Linked DNA regions of Methylotuvimicrobium sp. KM2. Each later gene encodes a partner of the first gene's protein in a complex. Links are inferred from orthologs where the notes say so. Each region holds a gene or a part of one and is shown on either strand. Other genes may lie near its edges. The genes, in order: dnaB and dnaG.

The links.
Region 2: the proteins of dnaB (region 1) and dnaG are in contact, whole or in part, in a crystal structure (PDB 2R6A), measured with the Geobacillus stearothermophilus proteins. The link is inferred for Methylotuvimicrobium sp. KM2 from one-to-one orthologs. Residues at the interface, in WP_033016901.1 of Geobacillus stearothermophilus: Ser13, Glu15, Ala16, Gln18, Glu91, Leu92, Asp94, Ala95, Val96, Pro97, Thr98, Ala99, Ala100, Asn101, Tyr104, Tyr105, Ile108; in WP_049624496.1 of Geobacillus stearothermophilus: Lys456, Leu457, Leu458, Pro459, Ala460, Asn463, Ala464, Leu467, Leu535, Leu536, Ile537, Ala538, Gln544, Glu545, Asp548, Tyr549, His552.

What each region holds. Positions count from the first base shown.
Region 1 is NZ_CP150634.1:3,074,928-3,084,454, reverse strand. The notes cover bases 6,491-9,388. They hold dnaB (replicative DNA helicase), read left to right. Parts: upstream 6,491-7,191; coding sequence 7,192-8,586; downstream 8,587-9,388. Other genes in these bases: alr (alanine racemase), read left to right, coding at 8,583-9,388. Also shown: WJM45_RS12920 (efflux RND transporter periplasmic adaptor subunit), read right to left, coding at 1-665; WJM45_RS12915 (efflux transporter outer membrane subunit), read right to left, coding at 658-2,055; WJM45_RS12910 (CerR family C-terminal domain-containing protein), read right to left, coding at 2,043-2,714; WJM45_RS12905 (DUF1249 domain-containing protein), read right to left, coding at 3,768-4,220; WJM45_RS12900 (6-carboxytetrahydropterin synthase), read right to left, coding at 4,227-4,631; WJM45_RS12895 (PilZ domain-containing protein), read right to left, coding at 4,668-5,078; WJM45_RS12890 (tryptophan--tRNA ligase), read left to right, coding at 5,305-6,318; more of alr, read left to right, coding at 9,389-9,527. UniProt on the Escherichia coli protein: The main replicative DNA helicase, it participates in initiation and elongation during chromosome replication. Travels ahead of the DNA replisome, separating dsDNA into templates for DNA synthesis.
Region 2 is NZ_CP150634.1:100,569-103,469, reverse strand. It holds dnaG (DNA primase), read right to left. Parts: upstream 2,363-2,901; coding sequence 638-2,362; downstream 1-637. Other genes in the region: rpsU (30S ribosomal protein S21), read right to left, coding at 2,876-2,901; WJM45_RS00450 (GatB/YqeY domain-containing protein), read right to left, coding at 2,404-2,853; rpoD (RNA polymerase sigma factor RpoD), read right to left, coding at 1-550. UniProt on the Escherichia coli protein: RNA polymerase that catalyzes the synthesis of short RNA molecules used as primers for DNA polymerase during DNA replication.

The DNA.
Region 1 (9,527 bases):
GCCACCAACTGCACGAGCGGAGTGCCGGTCGAGAAAGTCGACACCCAGGAACCGACATTGGCGTTGCGGGCCGTGACGACGGCGTTGAACGGTGCGATCGTACGGGTGCGTTCGAGATCCAGCTTGGCTTGTTCCAGCGCCGCTTCGGCGGCATTTAACGATGCCTTGGCGGCTTCCAGATGGGGTTTTCGTTGGACCAGCTCTTGAGCCAGTTCGTCCAATTCCTGGCCTAGCAATTGATATTCGCGTTGTGCGATGGCTTGTTGGCCCAATTCCATTTTTAGGTTGAAACGGGCTTGGGTGAGATCGCTTTGCGCTCTGCGTACGCGTAACTCGTAGTCGGTAGGGTCGAGACGGACGATTTCTTCGTCTTTTTTCAATAAGCCGCCTTCGATGAACTGATCGCTGACCGAAATGACCATGCCGTCGACACGCGAATTAAGATTGACGTTTTGCGCCGGGATGACATTGCCGAGCGCGAAAACGGTGGTTTGATAATCGATGGCTTGCGGCGTTATGATTTCGACCAATGGCGCCACGGTCGTAACGGGGGCGCGGACCGCGCGGGGCTTATTGCTTAGCCAATAAAAAGACAATGCCCCGGTAAATGCGATGATCGCCAGCGAAATCAGCAGTGTGGCGAATTTCTTGAAGGGATTAGTCATGGGTATCGTTCCTATTCGAAACCGGTTTGGTAAGCGGCCAGCCGCCTGCAAGCGACCGGTAAAGTTGAATTCTGTAATCGATCAATTCGCGTTCGGCGCGAATGAGTGTGCGCTGCATCGCTTGTAAGCTGTTCAATGTCGACAGCACCCGTAAAAAATCGAAAATCCCATAGGCGGACCGGATGCGAATGTTGTCATTGGCTTCGTTCAGATAGCGGAGCTGTTCTTTGAGGCTATTTAGCCGCTCGTGCTGGCGCGTTTCTTGTGCCAATGCGTTTTCGACTTCCTGCAACGATTGCAAGACGCTCTGACCATAGAGGTTCAGTGCTTCTTCTGTTGCAGCCTCGGTGCGCCGGACTTCCGCCACCCGGCGTCCGCCGTCGATCAAGGGCAGCACCAGATTGCCGGCCAACGTTGCCATCCAATTATTGAAGAAGGCTTGTAAGTCCGGAGCCGAGGTATCGAGGCTGGCCGATAAGCCGAGTTTCGGAAAGCGGTCGGCCACGGCCGCGGCAATACGAAGATCGGCGGCTTGCAAGCGATAATAGGCCTTCTTGACATCCGGGCGTCGTTGTATCAAATCCGAGGTCAAGCCGGTTTCGGGTAGGCCTGCGAGCTCGGGAAAATGATCGCCGGCAACAATGTCCAATGTTCCGGGGGCTTGTCCGGTCAAGACCGCCAATTGATTTTTTAATACCTCGATATTCGCGAGCACTGTATAGCGGTCGCCGACTACGCCTTCAAGTAATTGCCGCTGTTGGAATACATCGGCGGCGGTTGCTTGGCCGCCTCTGAAGCGGACTTCGACTAAGTCCGCGTATTGCTTATTGACTTCGATTTGTTCGTTCAATAAGTCGAGCTGTAGTTTTTGTTCGGTCAATAGATACCAAACGCGCGCTATTTCGGCCGACAAGGCAATCGCGGCGGTATGGATGTCTTGTTCGGCGGCTTTGATTTCCTGTTCGGCCGCGTAAGTGCCGGCGCGGATTCGGCCCCATAGGTCGACTTCGTAGCTGGCGATCAAGCCCAGCGAAAAGTTGTCGAAAGTCAGCGAGCCGGTATTGGCGTTATCCTCGATGAGGCGATTTGCGTTAGTCGTAGCATTAACGGCGGGGATCAATTCGGACCCTGCCTTGCGAGCTTCGGCTTCGGCTTGTTTGAGCCTTTCGAATGCCGCGGTGAGATCGAGGTTTTGCTGAAGCGCCGTATCGATCAGAGTATTCAACGCAGGATCGTTAAAGTTAAGCCACCAGCGGTCTTGAAGGGATTCGCCGCCGGTAATCGAAAACGTTTCCGGTACTGAAATCGGCGGATTGAATTCTTTGATATCAATACTGCATGCGCTGAGAAAAGCGACGATGAATAAAATCGAAGAATTTATGACTCGCATGTCTCGTCTCCAAGGCTTGGTTCGAGACGGTCGCGCAGTGCTTTAATTCCGGCCAATGAAAAATGCACGACATGATCGGCGTAGGCTGTCGGGTTCTCTAATTCCGGATTGTATCTTCGTGCCGGAAAGTGGCTTTGCATGTGTTTGATTTTCAAAAGATGAAAGCATTGGCCGATGATGCTGGCATGACAAAAATGTATCGTACGTTGATCCGCATTCGGTCCCAAGCATTCGGCAATGAGTTCAAGCATGGCTTGGCGCTGCGGATTGATTTCTTTTTCGAGAATTTCCGGCAGCAACGAGGTCGGTTGCGCCATTTCTTTGTTGATGATCGCGAAAAAATGCGAATCGTCGTCGGCGATGCGGGCGATCAAAGAGCGAATACGACCCGCTAGGCGTTTTTCTGGGGAAGCACTGGGCGCAACGCCGCCATCCGACGGATAAATTTCAAGGTCCTTGAGAAACGCATGGCGCCAGGCTTCGAGATAAAGACTTTCCTTATCTCGAAAATGATAATTGACCGAAGCAATATTAGTTTGGGCTTGTTCGCAGATTTCGGCAATCGTTGCTTCTTGAAAGCCTTTTTCGGCAAAAATTCGGCTGGCCGCGATAATTAAGCGGGTGCGAGTTTTTAACGGTTTGGCTGTAGGCTCGGGCATCGCGGATCAGATATTCAAACGAGAATTTCAAATATACATTTAAATTATCTAATAGACAAATTCCAGTCTTGTTTAATGACTCATGAGCCTGAGCGAGGGGCCCAAGAGTCCGAAACTACGAGCTTTCACAGTAACGATCATGAAGGCCTGGCCATCGCCCCGGCAGATGAAAGTGCGCGGCGTTGGCTGGGTTCGCTCCTTCCCAAGCTCGGCTCTCTCTGTTATACACAAGTATCGGTAAACTTGCTAAACAGAGGTCATCGTATATTTGGAAACGGTGTTGTTTGATAAATCTGCGGATATTGAACATTAGTGGCTTTCCCTCACCTAGCGTTAGGTGAGGGACGACGAAGGCGTCGCTCCCACAAGGGGCAGGATGCTCTGTGGGAGCGATCCCCTGATCGCGATTTCGAAGTCGAGATTGTTAAGTGACAATAAATGGTATCGAGGTCTCATCGGATAAGATTGTAAAAGAGTAATTTTTGACTTATGTGTAACGATGAGAACTCGGCTTGGGAAGGCAGTTCCGGAAGCTCTGCTTCCCGTGACGGCAAGCGGAGCTTGCGGAATCGTTTCCCAAGCAACGCTTGGGAAACAGCGATCGCTGAAAATCATGGAAACGGAGCGTCAGCGAAGTGATGATTTTTAGTCCCCGATAGCCGTAGCGCCGGGTGTTTTGCCGGAGTCTGCGCGAATAGCGCAGGCGGAGGCAAAATACAAGGCATCGCGACACGGCGTAAAGCCATTTGTGGGAGTGCTACGGAGCCGCATCGAGTATACGATGATGTGGCGTAGTGGCACGGACGCAGGGCGAATCGGGGCCGCCGAAGGCAATAATCGCCAAGTCATTTTTCGCTGCTGAAATCGGATGGACCCCATTTCAGCTTTCGCGAAAAATCTTGGCGCGCTTGAAAGAGTCCAAATCCACAAACTTTCACAGTAAGCGCCCGAAACAGTGTGCTTTTTGGAGGTTCGTGACTCGTTTAACAGGATTTTCTTGTCCCGAAATTGGATTAGCTAAGAGTGTATGGGGTGATAGAGGCTATGGGGAAATCAGGCTATAACTTCAGTGGCTTTTCGATCGGTGAATTGATAATTAATGCTCAGGCAGTGATCCAGCCATTTCAGCAAAAAATAATTTAATTGCCATTTATAATTTAAGATTTCAGAGATCTTGCCGGGGTCTTTGTAGACGCGAGAGACGTCTGATCTGGCATGATCGCGCAATACTTCGACGAGTTCCGCGTCCAAATATACGCGTACTGTGACATCCGGCACCCATAGATCGTTGGGTAATTGACCAAATCGATGGCTGAGTTTTACAGTAAGCGTGTGTGTCGAGCGTTCGAGAACCTCAAGCTGCAGGTCAGGTTTTTGCGAGGCTTTTCCGACCGCCGATTGTGCCAGATTTCTGATGTTCGGAATTAAGCTTAACAACTTTCGGTAATTAGAAGCACAGATGGTTTCCAAGCACGCCGCTTTGTTTTGCGGATGAATCCTGCTCATGATAGATCAGGATTCCCTATAACAGGCATGAGCGCTTGCGGTTTCCCATAAGGTCACTTGGTCGACATCGAACCCTTGTTCTTTAATATGTTGATAAATCATTTGACTCAATACTTCCGCGGTTGGATGCTCGTCTAGAGCCATGAATCGCTCTTGGGTTTCGGTTAAGTACGGAATGATCGGGTCGTTTTTATGCAATAGAAAATTATGATCCAAATGTTCGTTGATATAGTCTTCTACACACGCTTTTATGTCCGAAAAGTCACAAACCATGCCTTGCTCGTTAAGATGTTCTTGTTTAATCGTGATAGCAGCCTTAACGCTGTGTCCGTGAAGATGACGGCACTTGCCTGGGTGGTTCATCAGTCTATGCCCATAGCAAAAATAGACTTCCTTAGTAATCGTATACATGAGTTAGCAATCTCGGCCAATTTGGAATAATGTAAGTTAATGGCCTTTGATGCTCTTGATTGCGGCGGCAATTTCGTAGCGGCCATCATCTTGCTTTGTCGTTCTGACAACTTCGATATAGGCGGTCATGGGCGGAGTGATTGTGTTTTTGGGCGTAATATTGACCTCCATAGCGCTTCCGGGATCGAAGGACTGATCCGCAATGAAGGAGACACCAGAACCGCTAATGGATGTGCAAATTCCGGAATGACTTTCGCTTGCATCGGCTAACTTGTAGGTGAGTTCGCAATCGACGCTCATTCGGATGTAATTACGTTTTTCATCGTATTCCAGCATGTCAACTCTCTTCTTTATAATTGGATAAATTGTTTTTCCGTGAATGGCAGTGCTCGTTTTTGCTTTCAGACTGTTTGCGCGAAGTTTACTATAAATAAAATGCTTGTTCATGAAAATCACCTTGAAAGTTGCATAACTTCATATTATGAGATTCTGTTTTGGCATTGTTGCTCGTTAGCTACACTCCATACCTTTATAAAGTTAACCATTTTTTGAGCTTAAAGGGAGTTGTGGGTAAAAGTTTTCGGATAGACTATGGCTATTGATTGTAAATCATGTAATATTTTGCAGATTTTAACGATGTGAACCCCGTCAGGGTTTTGGGGATTTATTTATAATGACAAAAGCAACCGTTTTAACCGGTATCACGACCACCGGTACTCCTCATTTGGGAAATTATGTAGGCGCGATTAGGCCGGCCATTGCTGCTAGTAAGGATGCAAACGTCAGTCCGTTTTATTTTTTGGCCGATTATCATGCCTTGATCAAATGCCAGGACCCGGAAAAAGTCAGACAGTCGAGTCTCGAAATTGCCGCGACTTGGTTGGCGCTCGGCCTGGATACCTCGAATGCGGTGTTTTACCGGCAATCCGATGTGCCGGAGATTACCGAGTTGGCCTGGATGTTGACGTGCGTAACGGCAAAAGGACTCATGAATAGGGCGCATGCTTACAAGGCAGCGGTTGCCGAAAACGAACAAGGCGGCGAAAACGATCCCGACAAAGGCATTACGATGGGTTTGTTTAGTTATCCGATTCTGATGGCGGCCGACATTTTGATATTCAATGCACACAAGGTACCTGTCGGAAAAGATCAAATTCAGCATATCGAAATGGCTCGGGATATCGCCGGGCGTTTCAATCATATTTATGGCGAACATTTTGTTATCCCGGATGCGGTTGTGACTGAAAATGCCGCGACTCTGTCCGGTTTGGACGGACGGAAAATGAGTAAAAGTTACAACAATACGATCCCGCTATTCGAACCCGAGAAAAAACTCAGAAAACTGATTAACAAAATCAAAACCAATTCACTTGAACCGGGCGAGCCGAAAGATCCCGATGGTTGCACTTTGTTTGGTATTTATCAGGCTTTTGCCCGGCCTTCGGAAGTCGATGAAGTTCGAAAACTCTATGCGGACGGTATTGCTTGGGGTGAAATGAAAAAGTTGTTGTTCGAATATATCAACGACCATATTGCCCCGGCCCGAGAGCGTTATGAAGCCTTATTACAGGCGCCTGAGCATATTGAAAACGAATTGCAGGAAGGCGCTAAAAAGGCCCGCGATATAAGCGTGCCTTTTATGAAGCAATTGCGAGAGGCGGTTGGGATTTCTCGTATTGGGGTTTAGTGGTTTTGCTGGGGACGGAGCGCTACGTTAAGTGAAGAGATATGCACAAAAACTTCTCAAAATAGTTAGCTTTGCAGTGGTTCTGTGACCCGCTTGACAGGCTCGGCACCTAAATTCCATAGGTCATTGGTAATAATTCATAACCATGGCTTATTTAGGTGCTGGGCGAATACGTCTATGTGGGCTCTACGCCCTCGGATACCCTTATTTTTATTCTCCTTGGGTGGGTTCGCGGCGCTCCTCTAATGCACCTCGCACATTCAACCTAACGTTCATGAAGGTCTGGCAACCGCATCTTATTCGGAAACAACATTGTTTTTCATACCGAAAAATTAGATAAGGAGTCCGAATTAGTGAACTTTCACAGTAACGTTCATGATGGCCTAGCAATCGCCCCCGGCAAATGAAAGTGCGAGGCGGGTTAGGGTGCGGTCACTCGCCCGACAGGACGCCGTGAACCCAGCACCTAAATTATCCAAGATAGTTAACCATAGCCAATAGGCTATGGAATTTAGGTGCTGGGTGAATACGACCATGTAGGCTCGACGGCGGCTATCTGATCGCCAAGGATGGCGTGAATGCAGATTTTGCATTACGCCATGGATGGCGTGTATTAGGGCAATGCAGGAGCAATTGCCGAGGAGCAAAAATCTGCCCTGCCGCCGACGCCTGTCGATCGAGCAACCGCACCTTTCTCGGAGCCGGCATCGTACTTTCACAGTAAGTGCAGCGATTTTTTCGGTACGAACGGAGTAAACGAGTTTTCTCATAACTGAATCGCAGTAACTTTCTATGTGTCGGAATTCGGTGTGTCGGAATCCGTACCGATTTTCAATCAACTTCTATTTAGCAGTATTTCCCTTGACCGATATTATGTCTGAAGAATATGTATTCGACCGCGATTACGCAACCGAAGCTTTAAAAGTATCGCCGCATTCAATACAAGCCGAGCAATCCGTGCTCGGCGGTTTGATGCTGGATAACCAAACCTGGGATTCGATCGCCGATAAAGTTGTCGAAGGCGATTTTTATCGCAAGGATCATCGAATGATTTTTCGAGCCATCGAAAAATTGGCGGAAAAACAAGATCCTTTCGATGTCATTACCTTATCGGAGGCACTCGCTTCCGCCGGACAATTGAACGAGGTCGGCGGTCTGGCCTATTTAGGCACCTTGGCAAAGGATACGCCGAGTGCCGCGAATATCGTCGCTTATGCAACCATTGTTCGCGATAAGTCCGTTTTAAGGCAGTTGATCCATGTCGGAACCGATATATCCGACTCGGCTTTTAATCCGGAAGGGCGCGATACATCGGAGTTGCTCGAAAATGCCGAGCGCCAAGTATTTCAAATCGCCGAACAGCGCCAACGCGGGCAGGGCGGTTTCACGTCGATCAAGTCGTTGCTGGCGCAGGCGGTCGATAAGATCGAAATGCTTTATGAGCAAGAAGGCAATATCACCGGCGCGAGCACCGGATTCAATGATTTCGACGAAATGACCTCGGGCCTGCAGCCGTCCGATTTAATTATTGTGGCAGGCCGACCGTCAATGGGTAAAACCACGATCGCGATGAACATGGCGGAGAATGTTGCAATCAAAGGCGATAAACCGGTTGCGGTGTTCAGTATGGAAATGCCTGGAGACTCCTTGGCGATGCGTATGATGTCCTCATTGGGGCGTATCGATCAACATAAAATTAGGACCGGTAAACTTGACGACGACGAATGGCCGCGTTTGACTTCGGCGATTAATTTATTGGCCGAAACCAAATTGTTTATCGACGATACGCCGGCGTTGACGCCGACCGAAGTCCGCTCGAGAGCGCGGCGATTGATGCGCGAACATGGTCAGCTGGGTTTGATTGTATTGGATTATTTGCAATTGATGCAGTCACCGGCAAGCGGTGATAGCCGGGTTCAGCAAATATCGGATATTTCCAGGGGGCTCAAAGCCTTGGCCAAGGAACTCAATGTGCCGGTTATCGCATTATCTCAGCTTAACCGGAATTTGGAGCAGCGGCCCAATAAACGGCCGGTGATGTCCGATTTGCGTGAATCGGGCGGTATCGAACAGGATGCCGACGTGATCGTGTTCGTTTATCGGGATGAGGTTTACAATCCGGATAGTCCGGAGAAAGGCGTGGCCGAAATTATCATCGGTAAGCAACGTAACGGTCCGATAGGCACGGTCAGGTTGACTTTCCTCGGGCAATACACTCGATTTGAAAACTTTGCCGGAAACCCTTACGGCGGAGACGATTACGAATGACGCCGGCCGCTTATGTCAAATTGAACCTAGATGCGTTACGCCATAATTTGAATGTGGCCCGGCGTTACGCACCCGACTCTAAAGTCATGGCGGTGATTAAAGCCAACGCTTATGGACACGGATTATTGCGCGTCGCGGAACGCTTAACCGAAGCGGACGGCTTTGCCGTGGCCCGCGTCGATGAAGGCATTCGCTTGCGCCAAGCAGGTATTACGCAACGCATCGCGGTTATGGAAGGTTTTACGTGTTCTGAGGAATTGGACGATTTGATCGATTTCGGTTTAGATCCCTTAATTCACTCGTTCGGGCAGTTGGATATCATTGATCGAAAATTCGGCTCTATCGGAATCAATGCTTGGTTGAAAATCGATACCGGCATGAACCGTTTGGGGTTTTCGGCTGACGAGGTCGTAAAAGTTCATCAGCGTTTGAGATCGAGCTCGTTAATCAAGCAACCGGTTGGTTTTATAACCCATTTGGCAAATGCCGACCTGAGATCCGACCCAATGACTTTGAAACAAATCGACTTATTTAACAGGACATTGTCGGGTTTTGCAGGGCCGCGTAGCATCGCGAATTCAGCCGGGATTTTAGGTTGGCGGGAAGCGTTGACCGACTGGGTAAGACCCGGAATTATGTTGTATGGAATTTCTCCGTTCCCCGAAACGACTGGAGGTGATTTCGATTTAAAGCCGGTCATGGCTTTGCATTCCCGGTTGATTGCCGTTAAATCCGTACGGCAAGGCGATACGGTGGGTTACGGCGGTACTTGGGTGTGCGATAGGCCGATTAAAATGGGGGTTGTCGCAATTGGCTACGGGGACGGTTATCCTCGTCATGCTCGATCCGGCACGCCGGTTCTTGTTAACGGCAAGCGCGTCGCGATGATCGGTAGGGTATCGATGGATATGATCACGGTCGATTTGAGCGGACAAGACGAT
Region 2 (2,901 bases), 3.0 Mb from region 1 along the record:
CCGCTTGACTACTGAAAACCGCCTCCGGTTCACTAAGATCAACGAAGCCGGATACTAAGTCCGTCAAACGAATACCACCTTCTTCGTCCGATATGGAGTCAAAGTCACTAATGAATTCATCAACGACTTTACAGGATCGAGAAATCGCTCTGACAACCTGTTGCTGTCCTTCTTCTATGCGTTTGGCGATTTTTAATTCGTCTTCCCGGTTCAGTAATTCAACCGATCCCATTTCCCTCATATACATGCGAACCGGATCGGTAGTTCTGCCGAACTCGCTATCAACCGAGGCTAAGGCCGCTACTTCGTCATCATCATCCTCATCACCGGTAACCGCAGCGCCGTCGGTAATAAGCGAGTCTTCATCGGGGGCATCCTCATAAACTTGAATACCCATGTCGTTGATCATACCGATGATATCTTCTATCTGTTCCGGATCGGCAATATCGCTGGGCAAATGATCATTAACCTCGGCATACGTCAAGTAACCTTGCACTTTACCTTTGGCTATCAATTGTTTAAGTTGGGACTGCTGTTGTTCTTGATTCATCACTCACTCACAGAATACGATCAGCACAATTACGCTGAACAGGAAATTATACAACATATTCTTTTTTATGTTAATACGAATTCCCTTTTATCGGCTTACCAGTAATCTCCCTAATATTTCTCGCTCCTCTCGACTTAAGCCTTCCGCCGACTCTTTTTCTAATAACTGCTCAATACGACTTTCTCTCGCTTGCGCATTCAATCGCTCCAAAGCGTCTGAAAATTCGGCACGAACCCCATCCTCGGGAACCATTACATCCAAAAAGACCAGTTGCTTCACGACTTTCTCACTATTTCGTCCACGAAACAATTCTAAAAGCATGGAAAGATTTTTCGGATATTCGCTCGAAATCAGATCGACAACTTCCTTAAACAATTCTTTGCCGGGAAAGTTCAAACTCTCCCAATCAAGCTCTTTTTGCTCGACAACCTCGATCAAATCGGGATTTTGCAACAGCAATGAGATAGCCACCCTTGCAGGAGATAAACGCTTTTTATCCCTATGGACAGCAACCTTGGGTACCCTTGAGAGTGTAGCCGTATTTTCTAAAACGTCCAGTTTATTGAAACCCGATAAATCCTGAAGTCTTTGATACATCATCTCCCTGAATACGCCGACCGGCAATTGCTCTAAATACTTTTTCGAACGACTAATCAACTGTGCACGCCCCTCCATTGACTCCAGCGACAATTCGTCTTGAACTCGGCCGAAAAAATATTCGGATAGCGTTGCAGCCAAAGCAATACCACGCTCGAATGCAGCAACACCTTCCGCCCTAATCAACGAATCGGGATCCTGGCCTTCCGGCAGCAGCATGATTTTTACCTGCCTACCATCTTTCAAACAAGGAAAAGTCGCCTCCATCGCACGCCAAGCCGCCTCTTTTCCGGCTTTGTCGCCATCGAAACAAAACACTAATTCCGAACTGAACCGGAACAATAATTCCATATGCGCCTTGGACGTCGACGTACCTAGGGTCGCAACGGCATAGCCGATACCGAACTGAGCCAAAGCCACCACATCCATATAGCCCTCGACCACCAGAATCCGTTCCGGCCTTGAATGGCTTTGCAGTAATTCATAAAGCCCGTAAACTTCATTACCTTTAGAAAATATGGGCGTTTCCGGTGAATTCAAGTATTTCGGCAAAGAATCATCCAATACCCTCGCGCCGAAACCCACGACGCGCCCACGCTTATCGCGGATAGGAAACATGACTCTCCCGCGGAAGCGATCATATCCACCCCCGCCCTCCTTGCTAACAAGCAACCCGGCTTTAGTAAGCGCCTCAAAATTGAAACGGGAAGCCAACGTATTCCAACCTTCAGGCGCATAACCCAATTGATACGCCTTAGCGATTGCACCGCTAACACCACGACGCTTTAAATAATCGATCGCTTTCTTGCCGTCTCCGCTCGCTAATTGTTCAGCATAAAATGCGGCTACTTGATCCATCAATTCGTAGATCGGCCCGACATCGCTCCGGGAGCTTCCTGCCGGCGCTACAATTGACTCGCGCGGCACCGAAACACCGACAAATGCAGCCAGATCTTCGACCGCCTCGACAAAATCCAAATGGCTAAAATCCATTAAGAAACTGATGGCATTGCCGCTGGCTCCGCAACCAAAACAATAAAAGAACTGTTTTTTACGATTAACCGAAAAACTAGGCGTTTTTTCTGTGTGAAACGGACAGCGCGCTACAAAGTTGCTACCCGTTTTTTTTAAAGGAACGTGCGAGTCGATTAAATCAACGATGTCAACTCGCAGTAGGAGATCATTAATAAAGTCTCGAGGAATTCTACCGGACATAGATTACCCGGAACTCAAACTTTAATAGACGAATCGGACTATCACCCTGCTAAAACGGCTTTAATTTTTGCACTAACAATAGCCATATCGGCGCGGCCTTGCATTTTATTCCTCAGCAACCCCATCACTTTACCCATATCCTTAACCGATTCGGCACCGGATTGCTCAACCGCTTCGGCAACCATTTCATCAATTTCCTGCTCGGTTAGTGCCTGCGGCAGATAGTTCTGAATCACCAAAATCTCGGCTTCTTCGACCTCGACCAAATCCATGCGGCTTGCCCCTGAGTACTGCCTAATCGACTCCCTGCGCTGCTTGACCATTTTATCGAGCACAGCAATGATCTGATCATTATCGAGTTCGATACGCTCATCGACCTCGCGCTGTTTGATGGCCGCCATGATTAAACGTATCACGGCAAGTCTCGCTTTATCGCCGCCCTTCATAGCGGCTTTCATATCTTCCTTGATACGGTCTTTTAGTAATTCCATACTAATATCAATTCCGGCCGAATTATAATTGCGGACGACCGCGGCGCA